One region of the Halobacillus trueperi genome, then DNA from elsewhere that is predicted to be linked to it. Evidence: riboswitches for the same ligand, from Rfam matches in the RefSeq annotation. Region 1 holds a riboswitch; each other region holds the start of a gene.
What was found. A riboswitch is a leader RNA that binds a small molecule or an ion and turns the genes downstream of it on or off. The one in region 1 is predicted to bind thiamine pyrophosphate.
Positions count from the first base shown of each region.

Region 1 (7,622 bases):
TGAGGTGAAGGCTTCTTCCATTTTCCCTACAAGTTCTGTATCAAGGCGAATCACTTTTTCAATGTCTTTCCGTTCAAAGAGTCTGATTTTCCATACCTCCTTCAGCTGATCTGGCCGCTTAAATCCATATGATCACGTATGATTAACTCCTGCGGATAAGTGGTGAACCGCTCACTCCCAGATTCTGTGACCTTGAATGTTTCACTGATTTCGATCCCGTCCGTATCGAACCATAACGCCGGAATCAAATGGAACGTCATATTGGGTTCCAGGACAGTCGGATCTCCTTTTCGGATGCTCGCCGTATGTTCTCCCCAATCTGGCGGATAATTGAGACCGACGGAATAACCTAAACGGGCTTCTTTTTCAAAACCGTGTTTCTTAATACTCTTTCTCCAAACTTCTTCAAGTTCTCCACAAGTCACCCCAGGCTTTGCAAAGTCGAGGACATTCTGAATCCCTTCCAAAACGACCGGGGCGACTTGTTTCATTTTTTCATTCGGTTCTCCGATGGAAACGGTACGGGCAAGAGGAACATGGTAGCGCTTATAACACCCGGCCAGTTCGATGATGACAGCATTTCCTTTTACGAAAGGCCGGTCTGACCAGGTAAGATGTGGAATGGACGTATGATCCCCGGTCGGAAGCAGTGGAACAATCGCCGGATATTCCCCACCGAAATCCGGGGTCCCTCTGACCATGTGATAGTAAATTTCGGACGCGGTATCGCACTCCCGAACGCCCGGATAAATGCTTTCCACGCCTTTAGTCATTGCTAGGTCCGCAATTTGAGCTGCCCTTTTCATATATTCGATTTCTTGATCAGACTTAACGATACGGACACGGTTCACAAGCAGGGTCGCATCTTGGAAGGTGGCATTCGGCAATCCTCTTTTCAACCTTTCCAGAGCTTTGGCCGTAAAGTAGTAATGATCCATCTCAACGCCGATCTTCCTTTTTCCTTGACCGATCTGAAGGAGGATATCTGCTATAAAATCCATCGGGTGATAAACATCTGAATGAACGAAGTAGTCAGGGTAGGCAATGACATTCTCATCATAGATCCACGTGGTCACCCGTGCACCGTTTGCATCCTGGTAACGACCAATCCAAAGCGGCTGCGGTTCATCGATGATAATCACAAGCATTTGGTGTACATAAAAAGACCAGGCATCATAACCAGAAAGGTAATTCATGTTTGCCGGGTCTGTAATCAAAAGCACGTCAATTCCTTGATCAGCCATGCGTTTCTTCGTTTTCTGCAAACGCTGGTGATACTCTAAAATGTCAAAAGGAAGAACCATTTCATCCCCTCCGCGCTAGTTATCTGAATTTTTAAACGACTGTACTTTCATTGTATTCAAAGATATTTTTTCTTGTAATGTAAAAAGTGTATGAAGTTTTGAAGATGTCCTTAATACAATGTCGCCATGGACCTCTCCTTCCACTTCTTATGTTAAGATACGAATAACCGGATAGAAGGAGGATGAAGATGACATACAGTTACTTATCTCATTTGTACTGCCCGAAATGCGAGGAAACCTATAAAACAAGCGAACCCCAGCATCTATGTACATGCGGATCTCCTTTACTTGTAAGCTATGATTTAGACAGTCTGAAAAAGGTGTGGTCCCCTGAGCAACTGAAAGAGAGAACCCCAGACCTTTGGCGTTACCATGAACTATTACCACTCCAGGATCCTACATATAAAACTTCTTTGGGAGAAGGCATGAGTCCGTTAATCCCTTTACCCACCCTTCAGACAGATATGAATATCCGCAAACTGCATATGAAAGATGAAGGCATCATCCCTACCGGATCGTTCAAAGCAAGAGGAGCTGCGGTCGGTGTATCTAAAGCAAAAGAGCTGGGAGTGAAAGAACTCGCTATGCCCACCAATGGCAATGCTGGAGCTGCGTGGTCCTTATATGCATCAAGAGCATCAATGGAATCGACCATCGTTATGCCTGTCGATGCGCCGAAAATTACGCGTAATGAATGCGCTTTGTCCGGGGCTAATCTTTTTCTCGTCGATGGGCTTATTAGCGATGCGGGAAAAATCGTGGCGGAAGCAGTAGAAAAATCCGGACTCTACGATGTGTCCACTTTAAAAGAACCTTACAGAATTGAAGGGAAGAAAACGATGGGGCTGGAAATAGCCGAACAATTGGGCTGGAACGTGCCGGATGTCATCCTCTATCCCACAGGTGGTGGAGTTGGATTGATCGGCATTCATAAAGCTCTGAGAGAATTACAGGAGCTAGGTTGGATCACCAAAGACCGAATGCCACGGCTCGTAGCAGTCCAATCTGAAGGCTGTGCTCCAATTGTGGAAGCATGGCAGGAAGGGAAGAGGGAATCGACATTTTGGAAAGATTCTGAAACGGTAGCATTTGGGATCAATGTTCCAAAAGCAATTGGAGATTTCCTTGTCCTCGACGCTTTATACGATACAAGTGGATGCGCGGTAGCCATCAGCGATCATGAGCTTTTGGAAGAACAAAAAAGAGTGGCTCAAAAAGAAGGCGCGTTTGTGTGTCCCGAAGGAGCTGCAGCCTTTGCTGCTGCCAGAAAGTTAAGATCAGAAAACTGGATTACCGCCGAGGATGAAGTGGTCGTACTCAATACAGGAGCAGGGATTAAGTATCCGGATACGGTTCAGGTCGATATTCCTGTTCTTCAACCAGGGGAAAGTCTGGGAAACCATAAAACCCTCGGATAACGATAAAAGGAACTCATGACAGGCATGAGTTCCTTATGTTTTATAGAGATTTTACGATAGAAGACATGTCCACAGCTTGGGTAATAGCTGAAATGACAGCGACACCGTCCGCTCCCGCTTCTATTACTTTACCAGCATTTTCGGGATGGATACCCCCAATCCCGACTACGGGCATGTTTGGATACTCCCGTTTGACGATCTTCACCCATTCAGGACCTGCTACAGGGTTGGCGTCTGTCTTCGTCGTTGTTCTGTACATCGGTCCAACACCTAAATAGTCGACAAGATTGACCGGACTCTGTTCTAATTCAATGCGATCGGATACAGATAATCCAATGATGGTATCCGGATAGTTGGAGCGGATTTCATTCACACTACGATCACTCTGCCCCACATGGATTCCATCAGCCTTAAGCACATCAAAAAGTTCAACTTCATCGTTGACGATAAATAAAATACCCGCTTCAGCACAACGTTGGCGCAGCTTATGACCGAGACTGTACTTCGCTTCTCCAGTTAGAGCGCCTTCTCCTTTTTCCCTATATTGAAAGCACGTGATGCCAGCTTTAATCGCTTCATCCAAAATGCTCAAGGGATCTTTGTTACAGTTTTGGCTGCCCATAATGAAGTATTTTCTAAGGGTAGAAGCTTTCATTTTTCAGCCCCCATGGCTATAGCATCGACAAACCTGGGAATGAATGTCCCTGGACCTTTGACATCAGGGTGATCCGCTGCTTGTTCTGCCGCCCGTCCATAATGACTTAATGTTGCTAGAACCTTTTCTTTAGAATTGCCTTCTACCGTTAAGCTTGCTGTGAGCAAGGAACCCAGCAAACAGCCGGATCCTGTAATTTGAGCAAGGAGAGGGTGTCCGGTTTCATTGACAAAAACGTCCCCGTCGATACATCCGACATCCTTTTCACCAGTACAAACGACTCCGGTCTGATATTTTTCTGCAACTAGACGAACGATGGCTTCAGCGTCAGCTTCTCCTGTAGCGTCTACACCTTTCGTTTCCACATCCTGACCGACGAGGTGGGCGATTTCACCGGCATTTCCTTTAATGACGGTCGGCTTCACCTCCTGCAAAATACGTTGGCATACGTTTGAACGATAGCAGGTTGCAGGGGCGCCAACAGGATCGAGGACGACCGGAATGCCGATCTCTTTTGCTGCTCTTCCTGCAAGAATCATCGCTTCCACCTGGTTTTCATGAAGCGTCCCTATATTCAATAACAGCCCTTGAGACAATCGGGTGACCTCTGCAACCTCCTGCTTGGCATTGGCCATTATCGGTGATCCTCCGAATGCTAGAAGTCCGTTCGCTGTGAAATTCATGACGACCGCATTCGTGATGTGATGGATCAGTGGGCGTTGTTCTCTCACTCTGTCGATAACATTTACAGCCATTGGTTGAAAACCTCCTCACGCAAAGCAAAATGATTGGTCGGGCCACTTCCTTTTCCTAAATCGAAGGAATGGCGGATCGCCTCTGTTACAAAGTATTTCGCTTCTTTGACGGCTTGTGGCAAAGCGTGTCCCTGACTCAAGTATGCCGTAATGGCTGCAGAATACGTACAACCTGTCCCGTGTGTATTGGAAGAATCAATACGTTCGGATTCAAATTCATGAAACCACTGCCCATCATATAAAAAATCAACCGCTCTTCCATTGAGATGGCCCCCTTTGACAAGGGCTGCAGCCGCACCTAAGTCTTTCACGATCACTTCGGCCGCTTCTCTCATATCCGCTTCTGTTTCAATTTTCCCTCCAACAAGCACTTCCGTTTCAGGGATGTTGGGAGTGACGAGCGCTGTCTTTGGTACAAGATATTCTTTCAAATAACGTTGATCTTCTTTTTCAATCAACGGGTCCCCACTCTGGGCAACCATGACAGGGTCCATGACGTACGGAGCACCCACCTCATCCAACCATTCACTGATGACTTTCATCATTTTCTTGTTGGCAATCATCCCTGTTTTCAGTGCCTGGACAGGCATATCCTCAGAAATAGCTTTCAGCTGACTCCTAATGAAATTTTCCGGCAGGTGATGAACATCTTTCACTCCTGTCGTATTTTGCGAAACGACTGATGTCACAACACTCATGCCATAACTTTTCAACTCCTGAAAAGTTTTCAAGTCTGCCTGAATACCCGCACCACCACTAGGATCGGTCCCGGCAATCGTCAACGCACATGAGACTTGTCTCATTTCACACCCTCCTTTTCACAAGGCCATTGCTCTTGGGTATAGGCCATATCCCAAAAGGCATATTCCAGCTGACAACTTTTACGAAAGGCTTCTCTCATCCGCTGTTTTTCCGATTCCGACGCACGTTCCGCATACTGATCAAGCCGTTCACATAACACCGCTGTCAGACCCTTCACTTCCTCATTGGCATAAAACTCGATCCACGGGAGGAAGGGGTGATCGGACCCTGGCTGATAGCTGTTCATCAGCTCGACTCCAATTTCATAATACGTCCACGGGCACGGAAGCAAGGCTGCTAATATTTCTCCGATTCCTCCTTGGTAGGCATGAAATAGCATATGTTTAATATAGTGATCAGCGGTTGGCGGCAATGGATACCCTTGCAGTTCCTCATAGGAAACGCCAATCTGTTCACAAAAATTGTTGTGAGGGTGAACCTCACTGTTCAACACAAAATCGATTTGTTCGTTAAACAGTTGAATGTCTTCCCTTCCCTGAGATTTGGAAATGGCGATTCCATAGACGTGCATAAAGGCATTCAAATACTCATAATCAGCCTTGATATAGTGAATCAACGCTTCTTTTGGAACCTCCCCTTTTCCGATACCCTGGATAAAGGGATGAGTGAAGATTTTTTGATAGATATCCTGACTTTCTTTTCTTAATTGATTGGAAAAAGACATGATAGAGCCTCCTATTATTCTCGGAAGCTACTAGAGGACAGAAGGGGATTCTTACTACTTCCCTCCGCCGGCATGACCCGGATCAGGTATTGAGGGACCAAGGAATGTCTCCTTATCTCAGCGAATACTCGCGCCCCTAGCAGTTTCCGTGTATTATGGTTGTAAGATCATATTATCAACTTTCACTCGTGATAAAATGAAGGCAGCAATGAAAGCCCCCGAGACACTGCTTACGACAAAAGAAGGAACAAACGCGAAAACACCTGTTGAACTTCCCATCAGGACGTGCGCAATCGGAACAGATGCCAAAGCCCCTATGACTCCAGTACCTAAAACTTCACCAATCACCGCAGACCTTTTTCTTTCATAGAATCGATAACAAAGCCCTGCCAATAATGCACCGAACATTCCGCCCGGAAAAGCAAGAAAGGTGCCGAGCCCTAATAAGAAACGTAAGAGCCCGATAACAAAAGCAATCATGACCGCCGGGGCGGGTCCAAGCACCACCGCCGCGACTACATTAACCGCATGCTGGACAGGATAAGCTTTCGCAATTCCAGCCGGAAACCAGAGAAATTGAGCTCCAAGCGTTCCAATGGCAATAAGCACGGCCATCGTTGTGAGTATCTTTGTGTTTCTCATCTTTCACCACCTTTCCGTACAGGAGCTGAATGGAACCAGATAAAAAAAGCCAGATCCTTAGAGGACCTGGCCTGGTATGCAGTAAGTCGATACACGTATCGTCAGACTACTTCCCTCCGCTGGTATTAACCAGATCAGGTTCGTAAGAGTCAGAAAGCTTGCTCGCTTTCCTCTCAGCCCATTCAGGCTCCCCTAGTAGTTTCATAAACTTATTCGCTTGGTGATTTTCATCATAACAAAGTTGGATGTTTCTGTCATGTGAAACTTTTCCTCCCGTTCAAACGTCAACAAAGTAGATAAGGAGTGTGAGAATGATGAAAATGAGATGGATGCTTGGCATGTTGATGGTTTTCTTTTTATTCCTTAGTGCATGTGGGGTGTCAGAAACAGAAGAAGTGGATCAGAATGAAGTGGAAGCAGACTCCACCAATCCGGATATAAGCGGATTTGTCATGGATCAAGATGAAGACAGGATCCTCGTAGTCACACCGATGGATGATGATTCAGGGGATGAAGGACGGGCCATGTGGGTATCCGAAGCTCCTGAAGGTCTCTGGATTGGCAAACAGGTCGAAGTGTGGGTAGACGGAGATATCGCTGAATCCTACCCAGAACAAGCAACCGCCGATAAAGTCCAGGAGCTTGAAATGAGTGAAGTACAGGGAGCGGATTTAAAAGCATCCGAAGCTCTCTCTACAGCTTTGTCCGAAACAGAACCAGAGCAGACAGATGTGCTGATCGTTTCGCTACTTTCCTTTGATGAAGAATCCGATCAGTGGACCGTCAAGCTGGACCAACGCGGGACCGATCAGGGCGAATGGAAAACGACAGTCAAAGATGAGAAATAGAGCGTCATCCCGAGGGAGCGCTCTATGCATCCACCTTTTTCAAAAGCCATAACCTTACGCTCAGCTCCAGCAAAAAAAGATCATCCGCATTGAGAAGAGAGAGGCCAGTCAAATGTTCAATGTTTCTCAATCTGTGCAGCAAAGATTGGCGGTGCAAGTTCAGGGCACGGGCCGTCTGACTGACATTGCTGTTGTATTTGTTATAGACCATAAACGTATGAATCAGTTCTGTCTGCCGTTTCTGGTCATAATCAATCAGCTTCTCCAACGTATCTGACACAATCGCTCCGATTTCTTCCTCGTGGGACAGTGCCATGAGCAACCGGTTCATTCTGGTATCACTGAAAAACGTCCGCTCCCCTTCTTCATGCTGCTGACCGATTTTCAGTGCCGTTTCCGCCTCTTCATAGCTTTTATGAAAAGTCTGATACCCACCTTTATGACAGGAAATCCCCCAGCTAATCGTAATCCCTTTTAATAACTCATGAAGTCTCCGCTCAATCAGGTCGAGAAA
Region 1 covers NZ_QUAE01000004.1:261,998-269,619, reverse strand. Annotated here, with positions in the region: gene DYE48_RS07840 (cyclodeaminase) at 1-54, opposite strand, end outside; gene DYE48_RS07835 (M24 family metallopeptidase) at 102-1,304, opposite strand; gene DYE48_RS07830 (threonine synthase) at 1,493-2,722, shown strand; gene thiE (thiamine phosphate synthase) at 2,763-3,377, opposite strand; gene thiM (hydroxyethylthiazole kinase) at 3,374-4,132, opposite strand; gene thiD (bifunctional hydroxymethylpyrimidine kinase/phosphomethylpyrimidine kinase) at 4,123-4,935, opposite strand; gene tenA (thiaminase II) at 4,932-5,618, opposite strand; TPP riboswitch at 5,661-5,766, opposite strand; gene thiW (energy coupling factor transporter S component ThiW) at 5,772-6,260, opposite strand; TPP riboswitch at 6,355-6,464, opposite strand; gene DYE48_RS07800 (DUF3221 domain-containing protein) at 6,572-7,108, shown strand; gene DYE48_RS07795 (PucR family transcriptional regulator) at 7,131-7,622, opposite strand, start outside.

Region 2 (7,622 bases), on a different contig from region 1:
CCTGGGCAAATTCGACCTCGGCCCTACTTGGTACTGGCCGCAATATGAAAGCACGATTACCAACCTTGTTCAAGAACTGAATCTAGAAACGTTCGTCCAGCACACAAAAGGGGCGATGCTTTCAGAACGATCCCAAAACATGTCGCCAGAGCGTTTTGTGCTTCCGGAAAATTCGAATGAAAGGTCAATTCGCCTCAAAGGCGGGGTGCAGTCTCTGATCGATGCTGTAGAAGATACGATTCCTTCCGGGTTCATTGAGCTTGGAACCCGAGTTACAGCCATTCAACTTGATAAAGATGGGGCTATTACTGTGGAAGCAGACATTAAGGATAGAAGGAGAAAAAAAGTTTCAGCAAGTGCTGTTATCTTAGCATTACCACCACGGATGGTGGCGCATCATATTGATTTTTCTCCTTCACTCCCTCAAGATACGATCAATGACCTAATAAGCAAACCTACGTGGATGGCTGGACAAGCCAAAGCAATAGCAGTCTACGATCGTCCCTTTTGGAGGGAGGCAGGCCTCTCTGGATTTGCAACAAGTTGGGTGGGACCGTGTTACAAGAAATCCATGATGCTTCTCCTGAAAAAGGGTCTGGTGCATTATTTGGATTCTTCGGCATGCCACCGAAAGGGCGCCGGGAAATGGGGGAGGATCAAGTGTTACAATTGGTCATCGATCAATTGGTCAGGCTTTTTGGAACCTCCGCTCAAAACGTGAGGGCGATCCTATACAAAGATTGGTCCAAAGATTCCGAAACCGCTGCTGAGGAAGATTTAGAGCCGCTCAGAGATTTTCCGAGCTATGGTCTACCAGAGAAAAAAGGGGTATGGGAAAAGAAAATTATATTTTCTGGTACAGAGGCCGATTCAGAGTCTGGTGGCCATCTTGATGGTGCCCTCCTGGCAGCTGAAAAGGCAGTTAATGAAATCAATATTCTAAATAACAACTTTTGAATGAGTATTAGAAAGACGCGTAGGAGATTCTTTTTGTAGTAGCCTAGTAACAAACGTCCGATTGTCTTATACTCGTGAACGCCCCATTCGAAACTAAAATATGACCGGACAATATTTATAAAGAAAAAACCAATCTACCGCCATAGATTGGTTTTTTCTTTTGAGATATCTTTAAGTATAGGTTTTCTTTTAATGGAGTTTTTATTGTAATGTCTTAACATTAGGATAAGATCATCACGGTCCAGCAACTTCACTTTGTTTTTATGTGCTTGTACAATGGCTGCATTCGTATAGAATTGATTGGTTATGACCCACCTCTTATTGGCTTTATAATACCCTGAAGCACCAACTATTTCATTTACGGCTGATATTCCTATATTGTTAGAGGACCTTTTCGCTTGGACTACAATGACATCTGATCCTTTTCTTAAGACAAGGTCTGCTCCATAATCACCAGACTTAGGAGTTCGTTTTACATCATATCCTTCACTTCTTAATAAGTGAGAAAGGACTGTTTCAAACTGAATACCACTCATTGAATCGATTTCTTCCATTAGATCATTCAATTGATTGCTGTTATAGGATAAGTTGTTGTATTTCTTCAGAATTATTTTAATGACCAAAAAAGCTAAGTAAATAACCGAATAAAGAAAGAAAAGAAGGAATGAAAGATATATGATTCCATCAGTAGGAAATAGACAAACAACACAGTAATAAAGCAAGTTTGAAATTCCAATGAATTTCGCCTTCTCTGATAATGACCAGTACTTGAATTGTTGTATTTTTTTCCATTGCTTTATGTAGTATTTAAATATTTTAATCAACCACCTTATATAAGATCAGATGGTATTTTGCCCAATGATTAGGAGATTATACTGGTTTGGAATTACTCTTGCCGAAATGGATGAAAGTAATAAAAAATAGTGCCTGACCCCCACTGCGCTGAAGTGTTAACGTGGTGGGGGTCAGGCACGAACATTAGCACTTGCAGGCATGTACGGTCCTTCTTCCGTTGACATCCAACAACATTTAGACCGCATGTATGGCTCCCGTTTAAGTCATGCGACTCATTTAGTCTGGGCAACAGGTGGAAGTTTGGTGCCAAAAGATATTATGGAAGGTTTTGTTTCTAAAGGGACATCATTTCTTCGTCAGGAAGAATAGAAAAAACGAACCTGTTGTAGTCACCCTCACGGCACAACTGTGAAGAGCGGGGATGGGTCGGCGCTTCCTGATTAAAAAGGCCTGAATGAAAGTGTCCGCCCCCAGTGCGTTAACACTTTAGCTAAGCGGGATCAGGCACTGATAATTTTAAATGACCAACACTTCCATTCAATAGATATATTCTATCTAATAAAAAAACACTGCAATCTTATCTTTAACGATTGCAGTGTTTTGAATTTTACTATACTATGCAGAGATTTCTTCGCTGGCACGTGTATTTCCCTTATAGATAAAGTAAAGAGCAATAATCATAAAGAGTAATGCAAAACCACGTTTCATATCCAAAGGAATTACTAAACTGTTGAACCAACCGAAATTATCAATAAGAATACCGATGACAAGCTGACCGATGATAACCGTAATATTGGTTGCAATGACCCCGATTTTAGGGACAGCGGCTATTATGAAAAGTAAAAACAACACACCTAAAAATACGGCGCTTAATTGCCATTTAGGTACTTCTACAATGGCAAGCAAATTTCCATGACCAAAGAATAGTATAATAATTGCTAGAAACATGGTTCCAGTCAGAAAAGTTAACAGGGTCGTTTCGATGGTTCCTGCTTTACGACCGAATGTACCATTAACAGCTGATTGTGCGCTTAATGTGAGACCACCTAAAAAGGTGAATAGAATCATTAATATACCCATTTCGAGACCTCCTAGTAAACTAAAATAAGTGCTATAATCATTGAAATAACAGCGAATATTTTTTCTTTATTGACTCTGGATTTCTTGCTTCCAAGCCAACCATAATGTTCAATCACTATACTCATTACTAATTGACCAATAATTACTGCAACCATAGTTATTCCGACACCGACAAATGGAACACTTATAACAATAGATGTTAAATAGACAACTCCCAAGACACCCCCAAGCAGTGTCCATTTAGGTGCTTCAACGATATAAGAAAATTTCCCTTTTCCAAAGAATAGCCAAAGTAATCCGAGGATGATCGAACCAATAAAGAAGTTATAAAAACTAGTTTCCAGTTTTCCTATCGTTTTTCCTAATTCACCATAAATAGCTCCTTCAAAACTAAGCGCTGCTCCTGCCAATAACGCTAATATATATGAGATGTAACGCATGGAATGAATTCCTCCTGAGATCTTTATATTTAAATATCTAGAATAATCGATATATTATATTAAAAAAGAAACAGAAATCAACCAACTCAGATTTCTGTTTTAAGGTATTCAGCAAACTGACGAATGGCTTCTTCATTTCTTCGATAGTATGTCCACTGGCCATAACGGACAGATTCAAGAAGACCAGCTTTCTGCATCATCGTCAAGTAGTGAGATACCGTAGATTGAGAAGCTTCGGCTTTTTCTTGAATGTCACCTACACATACTCCCCCTTTATAACTTACCTCCTTTGGCAGGTGAGCGCCTTGTTTAGGAAAATGCTTCTCCGGTTCCTTCAGCCACTGTAAAATGTTAAGTCTAGTTTTGTTGGATAAAGCCTTAAATACATCAATTGGTTCCATAAACCATATTATATATCGGTTTTTATCGATATGTCAATTTAGCAGATATTAAATAAGAGGTGGAACCATAAAATTCAGGGAAGGTTCTAAAAAAGATTGCCCACTTTAGCCATATAAAGCAGACAGTCTTTTAATAATTTGGCAATATCTAATAGAAGAATTTCCTCATTTGCGTCTTAAGAGGTGTAACAAAGCCTGCACAAGAGCTGCAGTCACTCATGCCTCTCTATCGATTACCAAAGCCAAAATTATTTGGATGTGCAGAAGAAGTAGCAGATCAAATTCAACCCTGGTACGAAGCAGGAGTATCCTGCAGGTTTCGTGCTTTTATCGATTTAGTCGTTGCTATGTGACAAGAAAAAGGAATTTCCCGTGTGCGCTTCCTGAGTAAAAAGGCCTGACCCCAAGTGCTCTTTTTAGCGGAGTGGGATCAGGCATTTTTAATGTCTATATTTATCTTCTGAAATTTCCTATGACTTCTACCGTTTCACTGACACTAACAAATGCTTTGGGGTCAATACTTGTAATCAGTGATTTAACTAATGCAAGCTCATAACGCGTAATAACCGTATAGAGCACTTTACGTTCTGTGTTTGAATATCCACCTTGACCGTACATGACAGTGATGCCACGGATTAAATTATCCAGCAGCTCACTTTTCACTTCTTCCCCACGATCGGATACAACCATTAAGCTAAGCTTCACATGGCGGGTATGAACACGGTCGATAACTATTCCAGTAATATAAATGGATATCATGGTGTACAGAGCTAATTCCCATGAAAAAACAAAGCCGGAGATAAAAACAACCACACTATTGATAGCAAAAATCAATACTCCTAACGGGATATCACGCTTCAACGTGAGGAGAAGCCCAATAATATCAGCTCCACCACCGGATCCGTAAAACCTGATGATCAAACCAATGGATCCACCAGCAATCGCTCCTCCGAATACACAGGCTAACAAGGCATCTTCGGTTACTTGAGTGACAGGGAGATATTGCATCGTGATGGAGGTGACAACTACGGAAAATATGCTATTCGCAATAAACTCTTTTCCCAGCTTCATCCATCCTAGAATAAAGATCGGGGCATTCAGAACCACTAACCAAATACCCGCACTTATAGGAGTAAGTATCCCGAACACCATAGCCAGCCCGGTCACCCCACCTGTTAAGACTTCATTGGGGATCAAAAACAGGTTGAAGGCTGCTCCTAAAATGATGGAGGCGGCAAATAGTACTGATAAATTTTTCAAGCGACTCATGAAAACACTCCAATTCATGCTATAGAAAATACTAAATGAATTCTAGGGGCCATGAATTTGAAAGTCAATGATATTTTAATTGATAAGTTTTTCAGGAATGTTTTGACAATGATTCAGAACATGTTACGATATCAGTGAAATCAAAAAACATAGACGATCCACTAGGGGTGCCTTCTCACAAGGCTGAGATTAAAGTGTAGCTTTAAGACTCTTAGAACCTGATCTGGTTGATACCAGCGTAGGGAAGTGGCGGTTACGTGTATCTTAAGCTACATATAGATGTTTACACATGAAACCACTTTCTTTACGCATATGAAGAAAGTGGTTTTTTTAGTGTCTGGAAATAGATGCATAGAGTGCTTGCATCTTATTTCTTTTTTCCTTGACCGTGGATCGTCGGGAAAAGGAGAGATTGATCATGAAATTTTCACAACAGATTCGCGACGCGGTGAACCCCATTTGGGAAGCAAGTTTCAACCATCCATTTGTCAAAGGGATTGGAGAAGGGACGTTATCCCTCGACCAGTTCCGCTACTATGTCCTTCAGGATTCTTATTATTTATCCCATTTTTCCAGAGTCCAGGCGATGGGAGCGGCAAAGTCCGAGGACATGAAAACGATGGCCAGTATGGCATCTCATGCTCAAGGGACGTATGAAGCAGAGATGGAGCTTCACGAGAACTTTTCAAAAAGGCTCGGAATCACAGAAGAGGAGCGCAACCAGTTCACTCCTTCTCCGACGGCGTATGCGTACGCCTCCCATATGTACCGGGGCGCCTACCATGGGGATTTGGGAGAGATTATCGCTACGATTCTTCCGTGCTATTGGCTTTATTATGAAGTCGGGGAGCACTTGAAAGATCATCAGCCGGAAGAACCGATTTATCAGGAGTGGATCGGCACCTATGGCGGGGATTGGTTCCGGACGCTCGTAGAGGAGCAGATCCAGCGGCTGGATGATCTGGCGGAATTGAAATCGGAAGCGGGCCGTGAGCGGATGAAAGAGTTGTTTGTGATTAGCAGTCAGTATGAATACAAGTTTTGGGAAATGGCTTATGTCATGGAAGAATGGCCGTTTGATATGAGAACTTCTCTCTTGGCAGGGAAAGGAGAGTGAATCGTGAGGCCGTCCATTCATGTGATTTCTACAGGAGAGCAGACGTTTGCTGAACTAAGCGAGACAGTGAGCGCGGTCCAGCAGGAAATCGATTTTCTCCACATTCGAGAAAAGCAACGCTCTGCTGCTGAAATTTTTGCTGGCATTCAACAGCTGACGGATGCCGGTTTTCCAATGGAGCGTATCATCCTCAATGACAGGGCTGACGTTGCTTTTGTAGCAGGAGGCTTCGGGGTGCAGTTGACTCACCACAGCCTCCCAGTCTCACAAGTGAAGCAAACCTTTCCCGAACTGAATGTAGGGAAATCCGTTCATTCATTAAAAGAGGCCATAGATGCCAAAGAGGAAGGAGCGGATTTTTTCCTATACGGAAATATCTATCCGACCTCCTCCAAGCCGGGAAAAGCGGGGAAAGGATTGGATTCGCTCCGTGAAATCATCCGGCATGTCGGCTGCTCGGTAGTTGGCATTGGTGGGATAACTCCGGAGCGGTCAGTGGATGTCATTCGTACGGGAGCTCAGGGGATTGCAGTCATGTCAGGCATTCTCCAGGCGGAGGACCCTGTGAAAGCAGCGCAGGCTTACAGGAAGGAAATCGATGGAGGGAGGATGTTATGAATAAGCATTATGAAACGATTGTTGTCGGTGCTGGGGTGATCGGCAGTTCCATCGCGTATCATTTGGCCAAGCGGGGATGCTCTGTTCTTCTTCTGGAACGGGAGTCGATTGCCGGCAAAGCATCTTCGGCTGCTGCTGGCATGCTTGGAGCGCAGTCGGAGCTGAAAGACGGAAACGATTCATTGTATTCACTCGCTAAAGCAAGTCGGGCGATGTTTCCGGCACTGGCTGAAGAGTTGAAAGCGTATAGCGGCATCGATATTGGGCTCCAGCAAAAGGGCATCTATAAAATGGCTACAAATGAAGAAGAAAGAGAAGAGCTGATCGCGTATGGGGAAGTTCAAAGAGACCGTGGGGAGGAAGCGAGGTGGATGGAGCCTGCTGAATTGCAAAGGGAAGAGCCGGCGGTGTCTTCTCAGTTGAGTGGCGCGTTATTTCTCCCCAACGATGGCCAAGTGTCCGCTCCAGATTTGTCGAAGGCTTTTGCCATGTCAGCGGTAGAGCTTGGGGCAGAACTTCTCGAGTACACCGATGTACAAAGTTTGATTAAAGAAGGGAATCAGGTCACGGGAGTAAGAACAAATCGAGAAGACATAAGCGCCGACCATGTCGTAGTCGCCTGTGGGGCCTGGAGTGAAGATTTGCTTGGTAAACAGAATTCCGGGATGGCTATGTATCCGGTTAAAGGTGAATGTTTTTCTGTGAAAACGAAGCGTCGACTCATTCAAGGGACGTTCTTTTCTAAAGGGTGTTACATCGTTCCAAAATCGGGAGGACGTCTGGTGATCGGCGCGACAGAAAAACCTGGCACATTTGATGAAACGGTAACCTTGGGCGGATTATTTCCATTAATCAAAGCAGCGACTCAGTTAGTTCCTGAACTTGTTTTTGCGGAGTGGGAAACAGCCTGGACCGGGCTCCGCCCACAAACGGAAGCCTCCATTC
Region 2 covers NZ_QUAE01000008.1:157,352-164,973, reverse strand. Annotated here, with positions in the region: partial or broken gene DYE48_RS12060 (flavin monoamine oxidase family protein) at 1-957, shown strand, start outside; gene DYE48_RS12055 (restriction endonuclease) at 1,092-1,523, opposite strand; gene DYE48_RS12050 (DMT family transporter) at 2,368-2,832, opposite strand; gene DYE48_RS12045 (DMT family transporter) at 2,844-3,272, opposite strand; gene DYE48_RS12040 (ArsR/SmtB family transcription factor) at 3,359-3,673, opposite strand; gene DYE48_RS12035 (YitT family protein) at 4,127-4,942, opposite strand; TPP riboswitch at 5,096-5,204, shown strand; gene tenA (thiaminase II) at 5,361-6,059, shown strand; gene DYE48_RS12025 (thiamine phosphate synthase) at 6,063-6,677, shown strand; gene thiO (glycine oxidase ThiO) at 6,674-7,622, shown strand, end outside.
Region 2: another riboswitch for thiamine pyrophosphate. It lies ahead of tenA (thiaminase II); the one in region 1 lies ahead of thiW (energy coupling factor transporter S component ThiW).

Region 3 (7,622 bases), on a different contig from region 1:
GGATGACGGTTGGTGCCTTCTTTGGAGGAATGCTCGTCATTGCACTCATCGATAAATTCATACCGAAGTCAGGGAACCCTCACGAAGTGAAAAAAGTGGAAGACATGTCGAAACGAGACACAGCCGTGAAAGATCCTGATTTATTGAAGATGGGAACGTTCACAGCGCTCGCCATTGCGATTCACAACTTCCCGGAAGGAATCGCGACGTTTACGGCAGCCTTGAACGACCCGGCACTCGGGATTGCGATTGCTGCGGCGATTGCGATCCATAACATTCCAGAGGGAATCGCGGTATCCGTGCCGGTGTACTATGCAACCGGAGACAAGAAGAAAGCATTCAAGCTTTCATTCTTGAGTGGTTTGTCTGAACCGGTGGGAGCGATTTTAGCTTATCTATTATTAATGCCGTTCTTGAACGACATGGTGTTCGGTATTTTATTTGCAGGGGTGGCAGGGATCATGGTGTTCATTTCCCTTGATGAATTGCTGCCTGCATCTAGAAGATACGGAGAAGCGCATTTATCGATTTACGGGGTCGTCGCCGGAATGGCGGTCATGGCTTTGAGCCTTCTGTTATTTATCTAAAAGAAAATGCCCAGCAAGCGATATCGCTTGCTGGGCATTTTTTGTTAACACGTTTTCGCGTGGATTAGATCTTCGATGGTCTCTTGGATCTTTTGTTTCGATCTTTGAACAAGCCGCCAGTTGAGGTGGATGCGGTCTTGATCTTTTACACCTAGCCTGAGGTGGTCTTGTTCTGACACGACCTGCCACTCTGAAAGCTTCGAAAACTTTTCCTCCGCTTTCCGGCTAAGCCATTGGCTCGCTTCTATTCTGAGCTGTTGGTTCACTTCTTCCGCTGTCCATGTTTCAGGATAGACAAAAAGAAAGGTTCCTTTTCGAAAAGCGAAGTGTGCTTCATCTTTATGTTCAATTTTCAGCCGGTAAGAGCGGCCGAGGTAAGAAATCTTTTCGTTCTCGGAAGCGATAAGCTCATTGACCGCGTATAGATCTTCATGCGTCTTCTGCCATTTTTCAAAGATCCAGTCCGCTTTTTTCTCAACAAAAGCCTGAACCTTTGCTTCCTCTTTTTGAGGCGAAACGGTCACTTTTACACCATTTAAATCGTCGAGATAAATTTTGATAAAAGAGACCTCTTGTTTTTCTACAGTATAAGCAATTTTTCTTTCATCAAAAGTAACAGTTGGCATCATAGCCTCCTTTCTGCCTTACAACGTGAGGTTCGTTTTCCGTTTTTGGAAATCGACACCTTCATAGTACGTGTTTTTGACAAGGACATTCGGGCCGAGGCATTTCACGGCTGGACAATGGCAGTTCAGGCTTTTCGCTGTACTAGTAGTAAGCCAGTTGTTGTAAGCATCTGTAAGCTTCGTGTCTTGAATGTTCCCAAGCCCAGGCTCGTCACCGAAATCTGTCACAATAATATCGCCTGAGAAAATGTTGACGTTCAAGCGGGAGCGTCCATCTGGATCATTTCTTACCGTCACATTCTTTTCGCTGTACAGGCGCTTCAGCATATCGAGATCGTCTTGTGAAGAGCTGCATGGATAGTAGGGAAGCGTTCCGAATAACATCCACATGTCGTCATCGCGATGATCAAGAAGACGGTTGATGCCTTCACGCATTTGTTCAAGGCTCAACGTCTCTAAGCTGCTGGCAAAATCCACCGGGTACATCGGGTGAATTTCGTGGCGCGCACATTTCATTTCTTTCACATGATCATGAATCGATTCAAGGTATGGGAACGTACGGCGGTTGAGCATCGTTTCAGCCGAGACCATGACCCCTTCTTCAGAAAGTCGCTGGGAATTTTCTACCATCCGGTCAAAAAACTTCTTACGGTTTTCTTCGGATGGTTTCCGCTCCATACGGGCAAATCCGGTATGGATGAATTCTTCGATCGTTCCCCAGTTGTGGGAAATATGTAAAACGTCCAAATAAGGAATGATCGGGATATAACGCTCATACGGAAGCGTCAAGTTGGAATTGATTTGTGTCCGCACTCCCCGCTCGTGCGCGTATTTCAGCAATGGGACCACATAGTTCTCTACAGACTTCTTCGACATCATTGGTTCCCCGCCCGTGATGCTGAGCGTCCTCAAATGAGGGATTTCATCGAGTCGCTTTCTGAGCAAGTCCATCGGCAAAGCCTCGGGGTCCTTCGCACCTAACGTATATCCGACCGCACAGTGCTCACAACGCATGTTGCAGAGCGTCGTCGTCGTAAATTCAATATTCGATAACGTCATTTTTCCGTGTTCTTCCACGTCCATATACGCTTCCCACGGGTCATAAGAAGGGGTAAGCGACTGAAGCTTCATGTTCGTACTCATAAAATATGAAACTTCCTTTCTATTAATATTTATTCGGTCGATAACCTTTACCATTCTACCATTAATATGTCTAAAACCATACAATATGTATCGGAATTATGCCGTGACATGCCAATAAGAACCTGTTTAGTTTTTACGAAGCTTTTATGGAAAGAGGAGAATAAGGGTGTGACATCGAATGATATGGGGTAACGACTAGCACAAGGGGGATTCAGATCATGAAACAAACCGTACTCATTACAGGAGCATCCAGTGGATTCGGTTTCCATACAGCAGTGAAATGTGCACAAAAAGGTTTTCGTGTTATCGCCACGATGAGAAATGTAGAAAAGGCCTCTGCGTATGAAACGCTCGATGACGAGGTACAGAACTGCATCGAAGTATGGCCGTTGGATGTGACGGATGCACAGTCGCTTGAGCGTTTTTCAGAAAAAGTGAACACGCTGGAACGACTGGATGTACTCGTCAATAATGCGGGTTATGCTGTTGGCGGATTTCTTGAACAGGTGCCGCTTGAAACGTACCGCAAGCAATTTGATACGAACGTTTTCGGTGTCATTGCCGTAACCAAAGCGGTTCTGCCATTAATGCGTAAACAGGGGAGAGGAAAGATTTTAAATGTGAGCAGTGTGAGTGGCTTGATCGGATTTCCGGGCTTATCTGCTTATGTTTCTTCCAAACATGCATTGGAAGGATTATCAGAAAGTCTCCGTTTTGAAGTGAAACCGTTCGGAATTGATGTCGCTTTGATCGAGCCGGGCTCTTACCAGACGAATATATGGTCGACAGGGCTGGAGATGCCGGAAGAAGTCCAGAACCCTGAATCTCCTTATGCCGAATACATAAAAGGGTTGTGGAGTGCGCTCAACAAAGAACCGCACGGCAATCCTCAGGATGTGTCTGACCTGATGACCGGATTGATGGAAAAAGAATCGCTAGTGAAACTCCGCTATCCGATCGGTGCCGGTGTGAGAGCCAATGTTTGGTTCAAACGTTTGCTGCCGTGGAAGTGGCTGGAAAAGACTGTGTTACAAAAAATTCTAGGAAAAGAGAAAGCCAAAGGAGTGGGGTTGAATGGAAAAAGTGATGCATGGAGCGGAGGAGATGCGCTTCGAGGGTAATGAAGTCGGAATCCTCGTGTCTCACGGGTTTACAGGAACGACGCAAAGCATGAAGCCTTTAGTTGAAGCCTATGCTAGAGCTGGGTACACCGTTTATTGTCCGAGGTTAAAAGGCCACGGAACAAGCCCTGAGGATATGGAATCGACCTCTCATATGGATTGGGTGCAATCAGTAGAAGAAGCGTACACCTGGTTGAAAGAAAGGTGTTCGAAAATATTTGTCGTAGGGTTATCAATGGGGGGAACGCTTGCGTTGTATATGGCGAGTGAGTACCGGGACATTGAAGGAGTCATTCCAATCAATGCGGCCATAGATATTCCCGCACTTGAAAATAGCCAGGGAACGGACGAACGCTTTTTAGATGCGATCGGATCGGATATCAAGGATCCTGCAACTGTCGAACTTGCGTATGACCGCACACCGGTGAAATCGATCGGAGAGCTCGTCGGATTGATGGGCAAAGTGAAGGACAGGCTCGATGAAATCCACTGTCCGATTATGATTTTCGTATCGGATGAGGATCACGTCGTTCCTCCTCACAATTCAGAAGTCATCTTCGAATCGGTATTTTCTGAACACAAAGAGATCATCCATCTGGAAAACAGTTACCATGTGGCGACCCTTGATCATGATAAGGATATGATTATCGAGCGCACCCTGGAATTTTTCCAAATGTACACGAACACAAAGTGATTGCCCGGGAAATAGAAAAGGCTTTGTAATCTAGTAAAAAATTTATTATAATAGAGACAAATCAAGAAAAGTAAACGGTATAAAGCCTTCAAGGGGAGCCTCCGGCTGAGAGTGAACGTATAGTTCTGACCCTTCGAACCTGTCAGTTAGCACTGGCGTAGGGATGGCGGCTTTTTTGATGGTGCAATGCAAAGTTGGGACTCCTCCATCAGGAAGCTTCCCTATTTAGCGTTGCTTTTTTTGTGTCTTTTTTTAGGAGGAATGTTGAAATGAGAAATCGTCGCGTTTTATTTCTCGTAGAGATTGCGATTTTTTCAGCACTCGCACTATTGTTGGATATCATCCCGTTTTTATCGTTTAAACTGTGGGCGCAGGGAGGATCGGTTTCCTTTGCCATGGTCCCAGTCTTCATCATGGCGTTCCGTTGGGGGGTAAAAGGTGGTGTCACCACCGGTTTGCTTTTAGGAATCTATCAAATCATGACAGGCGCCTATATTATGACCCCTCTTCAGGCGTTTCTTGACTATGTCGTCGCCTTTGCTGTGATTGGAACAGCTGGCTTAGTAGCAAAACCGCTATGGAATGCGATCAAATCGAAAGAGTCCCGTCGATTGGTCGGATGGATCATTGTCGGCTGCCTGATCGGAAGTGTGCTGCGCTTTTTCGGACACTTTTTTGCAGGCATCGTTTTTTATGGCGAGTTCGCCCCTGAAGGCCAGCCGGTCTGGTTGTATTCCCTCGTCTATAATGGTGGATACATGCTTCCGGCGTTTATCTTAAGCAGTATCGTCGTCAGTCTCCTATTTGTAAAACGACCAACACTATTAAGCCATTAATAAGAATCCCCCGATTGGTGTTTCGGCATCAATCGGGGGATTTTAGTTATTTCTTTATCATTGTTCAATCTCATTAACGCTCCGATTGAGGAAGACTCAGTTTCGAGACTTTTGTTGAGTGGATGGGGACTGCGGGGTATGACTCGCTTTCCGCGGGAGCGCGGTGAGCCTCCTCGGACTGCGTCCTGTGGGGTCTCACCAAGCACTTTTTTCCCGCAGGAGTCTCGCCATTCCCCTCCGCCCCTTTGCCATATAAGTATCTTGAAACCACTTCCGGAATAAGTCGCTTTTTATGCCCATGGTAATTGGAGGGGAATGAACTCCTAAGGACGCTATTCTGCATACGAAAAGCTTGTTATAGAGCGCTTTATGCTTATAACACATGGATAGTGGAAGGCACCCTCCCACAGTAAAGGGGGTTCGTTTCTCACCTTCATGGAATGGGGTGGTTGGGAAGCTGCGAGACTCCCGTGGGAGAAAGGAGATAGGCGAGATCCCGCAGGACGAAGTCCGAGGAAGCTTGCCACTCCCCCACAGGAAAGCGAGTAGCTTCCCAGCCACCCCTAACACTCAACTCGGCAAACGAACCCCGAAGTCTCGAAATCGAGTCTTCCACAATCCTGCCATTTAGTCGAATAAAATGCTTTTTATTTGATTTTTTCTTCTATCGAGGTTTGAAACGGGCGATTATAGTGAAAATAAGATAAGCACTCTAGTTGGGGAGGCTACGTAATGGACCGTTTAAAGCGGATTGGGAAAAGTAAGTGGTTTTGGATTATCGTCATCATTATAGCTATTTTAAGTGTTACGATTGCTTATCACACTTCATGGAAAGCTCTTCCTGAGGGGGTTTCCTATGAAGGGGAAAAGCACAAGATGGAAAATATTGAGTTTTTCCGTGATTTAACATACGAAAATGAAGCAGGAAAGACCGTGCATGACCTTCAGGTTTTTGAAGAGATCAATCAAACCATATCGGAAGCTGAAGACTTTATTGTAGCGGATATGTTCTTATTCAATGGCTACACGAATGGGAAAAACGAGTTTCCTCAGATCTCAAGTAATCTAGTGGATGCCATTTTAAAAAGGAAAGAGGAAGTCCCTGATTTGAAAGTGGTTTTCATAACCGATCAAATCAACACGATTTACGGGTCGTATGAATCGGAGACGATCAAGCGTCTGGAAGATGGAGGGGTCGATGTCGTTTTGACCAATTTGAATAAATTGAGAGATTCGAATCCTTTATATTCGAGCGTTTGGCGGCTGTTGTTTTCCTGGATGGGTACCGGAGATAACGGTTGGATCAGTAATCCTATGGCCAAAGAAGCTCCGGATGTGACGCTCAGATCGTATATGAAACTGTTGAACATCAAGGCGAACCATAGGAAAATCCTTGTCACGGAGAAATCTGCAATTGTCTCGACAGCAAACCCTCATGATGCCAGTGGTTATCATGAAAACGTGGCGTTCAAGATGACAGGGCCGATCATCAAAGATATTTTAGAAGCCGAAGAAGCCGTTGTTAACTATTCAGGGGAGGCTGATTTTCCTGAATATGAGAACCGGAATTGGGAGGCCCAGGAAGGTCCTCTGACGACTCAATTTGTAACGGAAGGGAAAATTTATCGAGCGGTTCTCGATGAATTGTCGGAAGCAGGTGAAGGGGATACCGTCTGGCTCGGAATGTACTATCTGGCTGATAAGAAAACCATGAGCTCGCTTGATGATGCAGCCAACCGAGGAGCTACGGTGAACATTGTGATGGATCCAAACAAAAAGGCGTTTGGTCATGAAAAAACCGGCATTCCTAATTTACCTGTAGCTGCCGAGTTGCAGCGCCTTGGTAATGAGAATATCCATTTGCGCTGGTATGACGTCAATATCGAGCAGTATCACACGAAAATGCTGTATATCGACCATCCTGAGGAGGATGTCATCATCGCGGGGTCTGCGAACTATACGCGTCGTAACCTATCCAACTTAAACTTGGAAGCCGATGTTGTCATCAAAGGGAATGGAGAAGAACAAGTATTTACAGATGTAAATGATTACTTTACACGTATATGGAACAATGAAGATGGACATTACACGGCTGACTATAAAGAATACCAGGATAATTTAACATTCATCCGTTATGCCACCTATTATTTGCAGAAATGGACATGGTTTACGACATACTGATAGAAAAGGAGCGCACATTCCGTGCGCTCCTTTCTTTTTATAATAGTGTTTCTGCTTTAGCAGGGTTTGTCACAATAAGGAGAACTTTCCCTTCATCCAAATCTTCTTCGTATTCTTCTGCTTCCTGTTCAGAAAATCCGATTTCCTGAAGTTTTGTGCGTAGTTCGTCGCCCTGTTTGCTGAAGAGATTGCTGATTACGTTTTTGATGTCCTGTTCGGAAAGGCCGATGGTATTGGCGTTGACGTTTTTAGCAATACGGTCTGTACGGTCGTCATCGTGCGACAGGATGTAAATGTCTTTGTTGTCGATGCCTTCGTCTTTTAAGCGCTTCACATCTTCCATCAGTTTTTCATCATTTGTGTATTCACGCACTGTCGGTTTCATCGTTGATCTCTCCCTTTTTTTAATAGCTGCTACGGTATGGAATGTACCC
Region 3 covers NZ_QUAE01000001.1:308,939-316,560, forward strand. Annotated here, with positions in the region: gene zupT (zinc transporter ZupT) at 1-587, shown strand, start outside; gene DYE48_RS01625 (YgjP-like metallopeptidase domain-containing protein) at 632-1,213, opposite strand; gene yfkAB (radical SAM/CxCxxxxC motif protein YfkAB) at 1,232-2,356, opposite strand; gene DYE48_RS01635 (SDR family oxidoreductase) at 2,575-3,477, shown strand; gene DYE48_RS01640 (alpha/beta hydrolase) at 3,431-4,171, shown strand; TPP riboswitch at 4,253-4,352, shown strand; gene thiT (energy-coupled thiamine transporter ThiT) at 4,441-5,007, shown strand; gene DYE48_RS01655 (phospholipase D family protein) at 5,740-7,188, shown strand; gene DYE48_RS01660 (YflT domain-containing protein) at 7,226-7,573, opposite strand.
Region 3: another riboswitch for thiamine pyrophosphate. It lies ahead of thiT (energy-coupled thiamine transporter ThiT); the one in region 1 lies ahead of thiW (energy coupling factor transporter S component ThiW).

Region 4 (7,622 bases), on a different contig from region 1:
GGAAAACCAGTGACAGGAGTTCTGGGAACTGTCTTTGGCTGTCCTTTTGAAGGGGAAGTACCTATAAATAGAGTCTTAAAAATTTCCGAAGACTTCATTCAGGCAGGTTGTACTGAAATGGTATTAGCAGACACCACCGGGCAAGCGAATCCTCTTCAAGTAAAAAATGTCGCCCACTCATTTAAAGAAGCTTTCAAAGATGAAGTAAGTCTAAGGCTTCATTTCCATAATACAAGAGGTTTAGGACTTGCGAATGTTTTAGCCGCATACCAAGAAGGTGTCACTTCCTTCGACTCTTCTATCGGAGGACTCGGAGGGTGTCCTTTTGCCCCTAAAGCCGTAGGTAATGTGTGTACCGAAGATATGGTTCATATGTTCCATCAAATGGGCGTAGAAACATCCGTATCTCTGGATCAACTCGTTGAGACCACCCATTGGCTTGAAGCATTGATGGAAAAAAAGCTCCCGGGCATGGTTTCAAAAGTATAAAATATGTTTAACTACGGTACTAATAAATACACATCCGTTTTGATAAACCCAATACCGGAAAGCACAATTGCCCTGAGCCTCTTATTCCAACGGAGGCTCTTTCCATTTTATCGTCGTATAGGATATGAGTTCACTCCACCCTCTCCCTTTCGAATCCATCAAACCAGTGACGAATGAAACCCAGTACCACATTCCCTGGGTAAGGATGACCGGACCGAATCCTAAGACGGCACGTAGTAAGATCTGCAGGATGTTCGGCGGCTTTCCTGAATTGGATTCGATGGTGAGATTCGTGAAAATCATGCCGAGTGTTTTACCTTTTGCCAGCAGCGGGATGAAAATGAGAAGCGCGACATGGATGATGATGAAGGCTTTCCAAAAGACGGGGTTCGGATCGAAGCCACGCCCTGTGTTCTGCGTTGCTGTGTAGAGGATCGCGAGGAATCCGGATACGATGAGTTCAAGTCCTGTGCCTATGAATCTGAGGAACAAGTTTCTTTCAGACATAGAAGTCCCTCCTTTCTGTGTAGTATCCTATGGGTTTTTGTCGTCATTGGTTTGCCCGTTCACCCAGAACGAAGAAAAAGAGATGGAGCTTTTGCCCCATCTCTTTTTCTTTGATTTTCTTTCGCAGGTTCCTAACTCGCGGATCTTTCCACCGCAATAGGCTCGTACGACAAATTGTGCGTTTTCTGTCATAGCATTCTCCCCTCACATTCTTTATACTTAACTAGGATTCTATATAAAGATGTATGAAAGGATCGATACCATGAAAAAATTCAATTACGTCCCATGGGTCGTGGGACTTTCGATCGCCATCAACCTAATCGTTGTGGCCTTATTGTTCTTACCGAAAGTTGACGGGGATCTCGGATTCAATATTAAACTCCTTCCCCTCTTGAATGCGGTCTTGAATTCGTTTACGTTCGTTTTCCTGCTTGCTGCGTTGTTCATGATCATTAGGAAAAACGTCAAATGGCACAAACGTTTCATTTTCGCTGCATTCACGTCGACAGCTCTCTTCCTCGTCTCGTACCTGACGTACCATTCGATGGCGGAGTCGACGTCCTTCGGCGGTGAAGGGATCATTGCTGGGATCTATTATTTCATTTTGATCACCCATATCGTATTGGCGGCACTCATCGTACCCCTTGCGCTTCTCACGTTGTTCCGCGGCCTTGCGATGAAAGTGGACAAGCACCGCAAAATCGCGAGATGGACGATGCCGATCTGGCTGTACGTAAGTCTGACTGGAGTCATCGTCTACTTGATGATCTCCCCTTATTATTGATGAACGACAAGAAGCAGCACTGCGCCTGTTTTTTTGTCGAAACTCTTCCCTTCCTTCTTGACCCTTATTTTAGTAGAATAATAGTTAGAGGGAAGTCGTAAAAGGTATTTCTATGACATATGTTTCGGTTTTTTTATTCAGGGAAAATTTATGGTTCAAGGTCAGATAATAAGGAGACTACAATGGATTTACTCCAATTTATGAAAAATGAAGGTTACACTTCGGCTAAGTTCTCCTCGTTGACTGGTGAAGACGTCCGATTGATTTTGAATGATGTAGCTTCAACAGAGGACCTGTATCAAATGATGGAAGTGAAACCGACATCCGTCAGTTATTACCCTTATGAACGCGTGCCGTATATCGATTGTTTCATAGATCAGAATGTGATGAAGTTACGCTTGTCGAAAGCATAAGGAATGAGCCGGATCCCCCAGGGCGATCCGGTTCATTTGTTTTTTATAAAAAAGATGGTTTACAAATCTATGACTCTCCGCTACGATGAAAGCAACGTACAAGAACTGCATACGAGTTTTGCACTGGGGGAGCTGCTATAAGCGGCTGAGAGGAAAAATTCCGACCCTTGGAACCCGAACTAGATAATACTAGCGTGGGGAAGTGCGGTCGTCATTCACAAGGACCGAACTGGTTCTTCCTTTATGATTGGTAGACTGCATTCCCGTGGGATGCAGTTTTTTTGTGCTCAAAAAAAGGAGGAATAAGAAATGGAAAACCATTGTGGAACGTCAAGGATCGCGGGGTGCTCTTTTTCCGTGCACCCGATGTCGGACAAATTCGTGGATTACATCAAGGCGGGCCTGAATGAGGTGGACAGCTCGAAAGTGTGGATGAAGACGGACGATGTCACGACGACGGTCCGCGGTAGGATGGAGCATGTCTTCGAAGTCACGGAGGCGATTTTATTACATATCGCTAAAACGGGTGTCCATGTCGCTTTTCAAGGGACCTTTTCCATCGGCTGCCCTGGAGATTCGTCCGGTGATGTCCATATGGATGAATCAGAGGAACGGTTGAACAAGCCTCAATTCAAGGAAATCGAACAGCGGATTGCGGCGAAATTCTCGCTGTATCCGATGGGTGGCGGTGATTATATGGATACGATCTACCGTCAGATTGAAGCGATGAAGGAAAAAGGTGTCGAAGTCACGCCCGCCCACTATTCTACTCGCCTCGATGGAGACACACGCGACATTTTCACAGGACTACAGGATGTGTTCAGGGAAACGGAAGCGAGCGGATCTTCGCATACGGTGATGACTGTGACAGTCTCCGCCAACAGCCCTTCCCATAAGGATGATCGCCCATGAACAGCTGGAAACTGAAAGAAATCGTCGTCATGTCCGTCCTTTCTGTCGTTTTTGCAGTCGTGTATCTTGCGTTCCTTCCGGTCGGAAAAATCCTCGTCGGCTTTTTCGGACCGATCGGCTATGACCTCATCTTCGGCATCTGGTTCATCGTATCGATCATTGCGGCTTATATCATCCGTAAACCCGGCGCCGCTTTTTTATCAGAAACGATTGCGGCGGCGGTCGAAGTGCTGCTCGGCAATGCGGTCGGTCCGATGCTCCTCGTTTCAGGGATGATCCAGGGGCTCGGGGCAGAATCCGCCTTTGCTCTGACGAGGTACAAGCGTTATGATCTGTTCACCCTCATGCTTGCCGGAGTTATGGCCGCGGTGTTCAGCTTCGTCTGGGGCTACTTCCTATCCGGATACGCAGCACTGAGCACAGGATACGTCCTTGCCATGTTCATCGCCCGCATCATCAGTGGTGCCATCATTTCAGGTGTCGCAGGCAAAGCGCTCAGTGACGCCTTAGCGAAGACGGGCGTCCTTTCAAGCTTCGCTCTCGGAAAAGAACACCGAAGGAAGCAAGCGGCATGAATCAGGAAGTGATACGTGTTGAGGACCTCACCCTCCATTATGAGGAAAGGCAGAAGCCAGTGCTGTCTCGTCTGAACTTTTGCGTAGAAGAGGGAGAAAACCTACTGATCCTTGGTCCGAGCGGGTCGGGGAAAAGCTCCCTCACCCACTGTCTGAACGGCCTCTATCCCAGGGAACTGGACGGTTCCATGGATGGAGAAGTCCATGTGAAGGGACGGCGGACCGACTCCTACCCTGCCGGTGAAATGGCGCAGAATGTCGGCGTCGTTTTTCAGGATCCGGAGACGCAGTTCTGCATGATCACCGTCGAAGATGAAGTGGCCTTCGGGCTGGAGAACTTGAATACTCCTTATGCGTCGATGGTGGAAAAAGTGGATACGGCGCTAAGATCGGTCGGGATGGAAGATTACAAAACGGCGAATATCTCCGAGCTTTCCGGCGGACAAAAGCAGAAAGTCGCCCTTGCCTGCATCCTAGCGATGGAGCCCGAGGTACTGATCCTCGATGAGCCGACGGCGAATTTGGATCCGGTGGCAAGGAAAGAATTCATCCAGCTTTTGAAAACATTGAAAAAGGAGCTGTCTTTCACTCTACTTGTCATTGAACATAAGCTGGAAGGCTGGCTGGACTTGTTGGAACGAGTCCTCATCATCAATGGAGATGGAGAGCTCGCCTACGATGGTCCGCTCCACGACCGTTTAATAACATACGCCCGGGAAATTCACGAGATGGGCATCCAGCTGCCTTACGCAACGAGAACAGCTCTGGAACGGGGATGGACGCCTCCTTATCCGCTTCACATCGAAGAAATGCCGCCGCCCGCCTCTTTACAGGAGAATCCTCGTCCCGCCGAACATAAGAATGAGGAGTTGTTGAAAGTAGAGAATGTGCATTGGAAATCAATCTTGCGAAACATCAACGTCACTTTTCATGAGGGAGAATGGGTGGCGATCGTTGGCGAGAACGGAAGTGGAAAATCTTCCTTATCGAGAATCCTTGCGGGCATCCAGTCTCCGAGCATGGGAACGGTTTCTCTGGGCGGCCGCTCGTTAAAGAAATGGAAAGAGAATGACCTTCGTCAAGAAGTTGGATATGTTTTCCAGAACCCGGAACACCAGTTCATTGCAGATGCGGTCTATGATGAAGTCGCCTTCAGTCTGCAGCATGCCGGGATGAAGGAAGCGGAATGGACCAGGATCGTCGAAGAAATATTGAAGTTCTGCCGGCTGGACGGGCTGGAGGATCAGCACCCCTTCCTTCTCAGCCAGGGGCAGAAACGACGCTTGAGTGTCGCGACAATGATCATCGAGGACCAGCGGCTGCTTTTCCTTGATGAACCGACGTTCGGGCAGGATGAAAAGTCAACCTCGGATTTGATGTCGCTCTTGAAAGAAAACAATGAAAACGGGACGACGATCGTCATGATTACGCATGATATGGAGCTCGTGGACAAATACGCGACAAGGGTGCTTGTCATGAACGAAGGCGAACTCACCTTTGATGATCGGCCGGAAAGGCTCTGGTCCCGTTCAGATTTGGCCGACCATCACCTGGAGCTGCCTCCAAGAGAGCAATGGAAGCGATCCGTTTTGAAGCGAAAGGAGCCTGCGTATGTTTCTTCATAACGTAAATCCGACGGTCAAAGCGCTGACGATCATCGGTACTGTCTTCCTCCTCGCCTTCGTTTTCGATCCTGTTACGCCTTTGCTCTACATCGTGTGGACCGTGATCGTCACCTTCCTGTTCGGGACGTTCAAGAAAAGATACTACCTGTATTATTTCATTCCGTTCACCTTGTTCGCTTTCGGAATGTTTTGGACTACAATCGTGTTTTCGGACACCGCTTCTGGGACTACCGGAACCGTCTCATTCCTCGGGATGGAGTTCCCAACGGAAGACATCCGGACGGCGGCTGCTCTAGGTCTCAGGGTCCTTGCGTTCGCCAGTTTGTCACTGCTGTTTTTGTTCACGACGAATATGGTCCATTTCATCTTGAGTCTGATCCAACAGTTGAAACTGCCACCGAAAATCGCTTACGGCGTGCTGGCTGGGTATCAATTTTTACCTATGTTGAAGACGGAATTCCAACAAATCCGTGCGGCGCACCGAATACGCGGTCTCAACCGACCTGATTCTATGAAGGAAAAACTCCTTCAGTACCAGCGGTTCGCGATTCCCCTCCTTGCCGGTGCGATACGGAAAGCGGAGCGGACAGCAATCGCAATGGAATCGAAGGGATTCACGGGTGCGAAGGAACGCACGTTTTACCGACCGATGAAAGTGCAGAGGAAGGACTGGCTATTTCCTGTGATGATGTTCGGAATGCTAGGTGCGACGATTGCGCTCTCTCTCTACTTCGGATACTTTTCCTGGTATGATGGGGAGCTTTAACACGAGACAGCCCCCGGTTTTTCAGCCGGGGGCTGTTTGCCATTGCCCTATTCTTCTCCCTCCAGGGTTATGCGAATATCTTCGAAGTTACTAAATTTTATACTCGTTAATTGATCGTCTTCATTCGTTTGTGCATTCCCTTTTACATTCATCGTTTTACTTTCTTCACTACTGTTATCCGTATAGGATACGTCCACTGTGAAGTTGTAATAGTTTTCTTTTTCCTCCATTTCTATGTTGTCGACTTCCAACTTATAATCGGGGTACGCCATGCGGAGGAAAGTCATTGCCTGGTTAGTGTTTACTACATAGTCCTCAAAAAAGCGTTCACTCATATAGGGTTTGAAATGTTTCACGTTGTAATCACTCAACGCCTCTGCTAACTTTTCAGTATCTCCATCATACCCGTTGATGATCTTTTCCTGGTCCTCGCTGGGCCCAGTAAAGGTATGCTGCAGAACCGTCCGAATGTTTTCCTCGCTTCCGCTTTCTTCTGCCTCGGTTCCTGCGTCCTCTGAATTGGTGCAGCCGACAGATAATAGAAGGATTCCTAACAAGAATAATGGCTTTAGATATTTTTTGATGATTCCCATAAACTACCCCTCCGTTTTTTTCTTCTTACTCATTTCATACGAATAGCAAGCGATTCCGTTTCAAAATATTAGCCATTCCATTCAATGAATTAAGAAAAGGCAGAAGAGGACTCCCTCTGCTGCCTTCTCTCCTTATGAACCACTCGCCTCAAGGACGATTTCCTCAGGTGATTTCCTGCGTCGGATCGCCATTCTGGAAAAATGGATCCCAGCGAACACAAGGCCCACATAAAGCACAGCCATGCCGTACCCTCCGATGACATTGCCGATGATGATCCCTAGAGCTCCGAGTATTTTTCCGAACTGAAAGACCAAACCGTTGAAGGCCATATAGGCTCCCCGCCGTGTATCATCGACGATATCAGCAAGGATGGACTGCCTCGTCGGTACATACAGCAGTTCACCGATGGAAAGGACGATGACAGCGATGAAAAGGCCTGGAATGTGATTGCTGAAAGCAAGAAACGCGTAACCCAGTCCGAACAAGGCGAAGCCGGCATACATGATCGGCTCTTCTTTTTTCCCTTTGACCCATTTCGAGAATAGAGAAGTGAACAGGACGATGAACAATGTGTTTGCGACCGTCAACAGACTCAGCAGCCGGATGCCGTCCAATTCAAATGAAAACAGACCGAAAAATTCCATCATGTTTGAGGCGATGTCCTGTTCAAGACGGACGGAAATGAAATTGTTGCGCTGAAATTCGATGCCTAAGATTGAGATCCCACCGATCGTGAACGCGAGGAATGGGATGTCTTTCATGACCAGGCTGTAATTTTTCAATACCGGTTTCAGTCCATACCCTTCCCTCACCTTCTCTTCGTTCACGACATATGTATCGGTGATTTTCGTACTCGTCATCCAGAGCGTCAACAAACTGATGCCTAAGAGGACGGCGATCAATTCGAAAAGGTTCCTTTCGAAAAACCAGCCGCCGATCATGAGTCCGATCATCATC
Region 4 covers NZ_QUAE01000019.1:16,406-24,027, forward strand. Annotated here, with positions in the region: gene DYE48_RS16690 (hydroxymethylglutaryl-CoA lyase) at 1-489, shown strand, start outside; gene DYE48_RS16695 (RDD family protein) at 571-996, opposite strand; gene DYE48_RS21255 (hypothetical protein) at 1,024-1,188, opposite strand; gene DYE48_RS16700 (DUF420 domain-containing protein) at 1,259-1,780, shown strand; gene DYE48_RS16705 (hypothetical protein) at 1,963-2,193, shown strand; TPP riboswitch at 2,309-2,411, shown strand; gene DYE48_RS16710 (YkoF family thiamine/hydroxymethylpyrimidine-binding protein) at 2,503-3,105, shown strand; gene DYE48_RS16715 (ECF transporter S component) at 3,102-3,680, shown strand; gene DYE48_RS16720 (ABC transporter ATP-binding protein) at 3,677-5,305, shown strand; gene DYE48_RS16725 (energy-coupling factor transporter transmembrane component T family protein) at 5,292-6,071, shown strand; gene DYE48_RS16730 (hypothetical protein) at 6,119-6,664, opposite strand; gene DYE48_RS16735 (MDR family MFS transporter) at 6,797-7,622, opposite strand, start outside.
Region 4: another riboswitch for thiamine pyrophosphate. It lies ahead of DYE48_RS16710 (YkoF family thiamine/hydroxymethylpyrimidine-binding protein); the one in region 1 lies ahead of thiW (energy coupling factor transporter S component ThiW).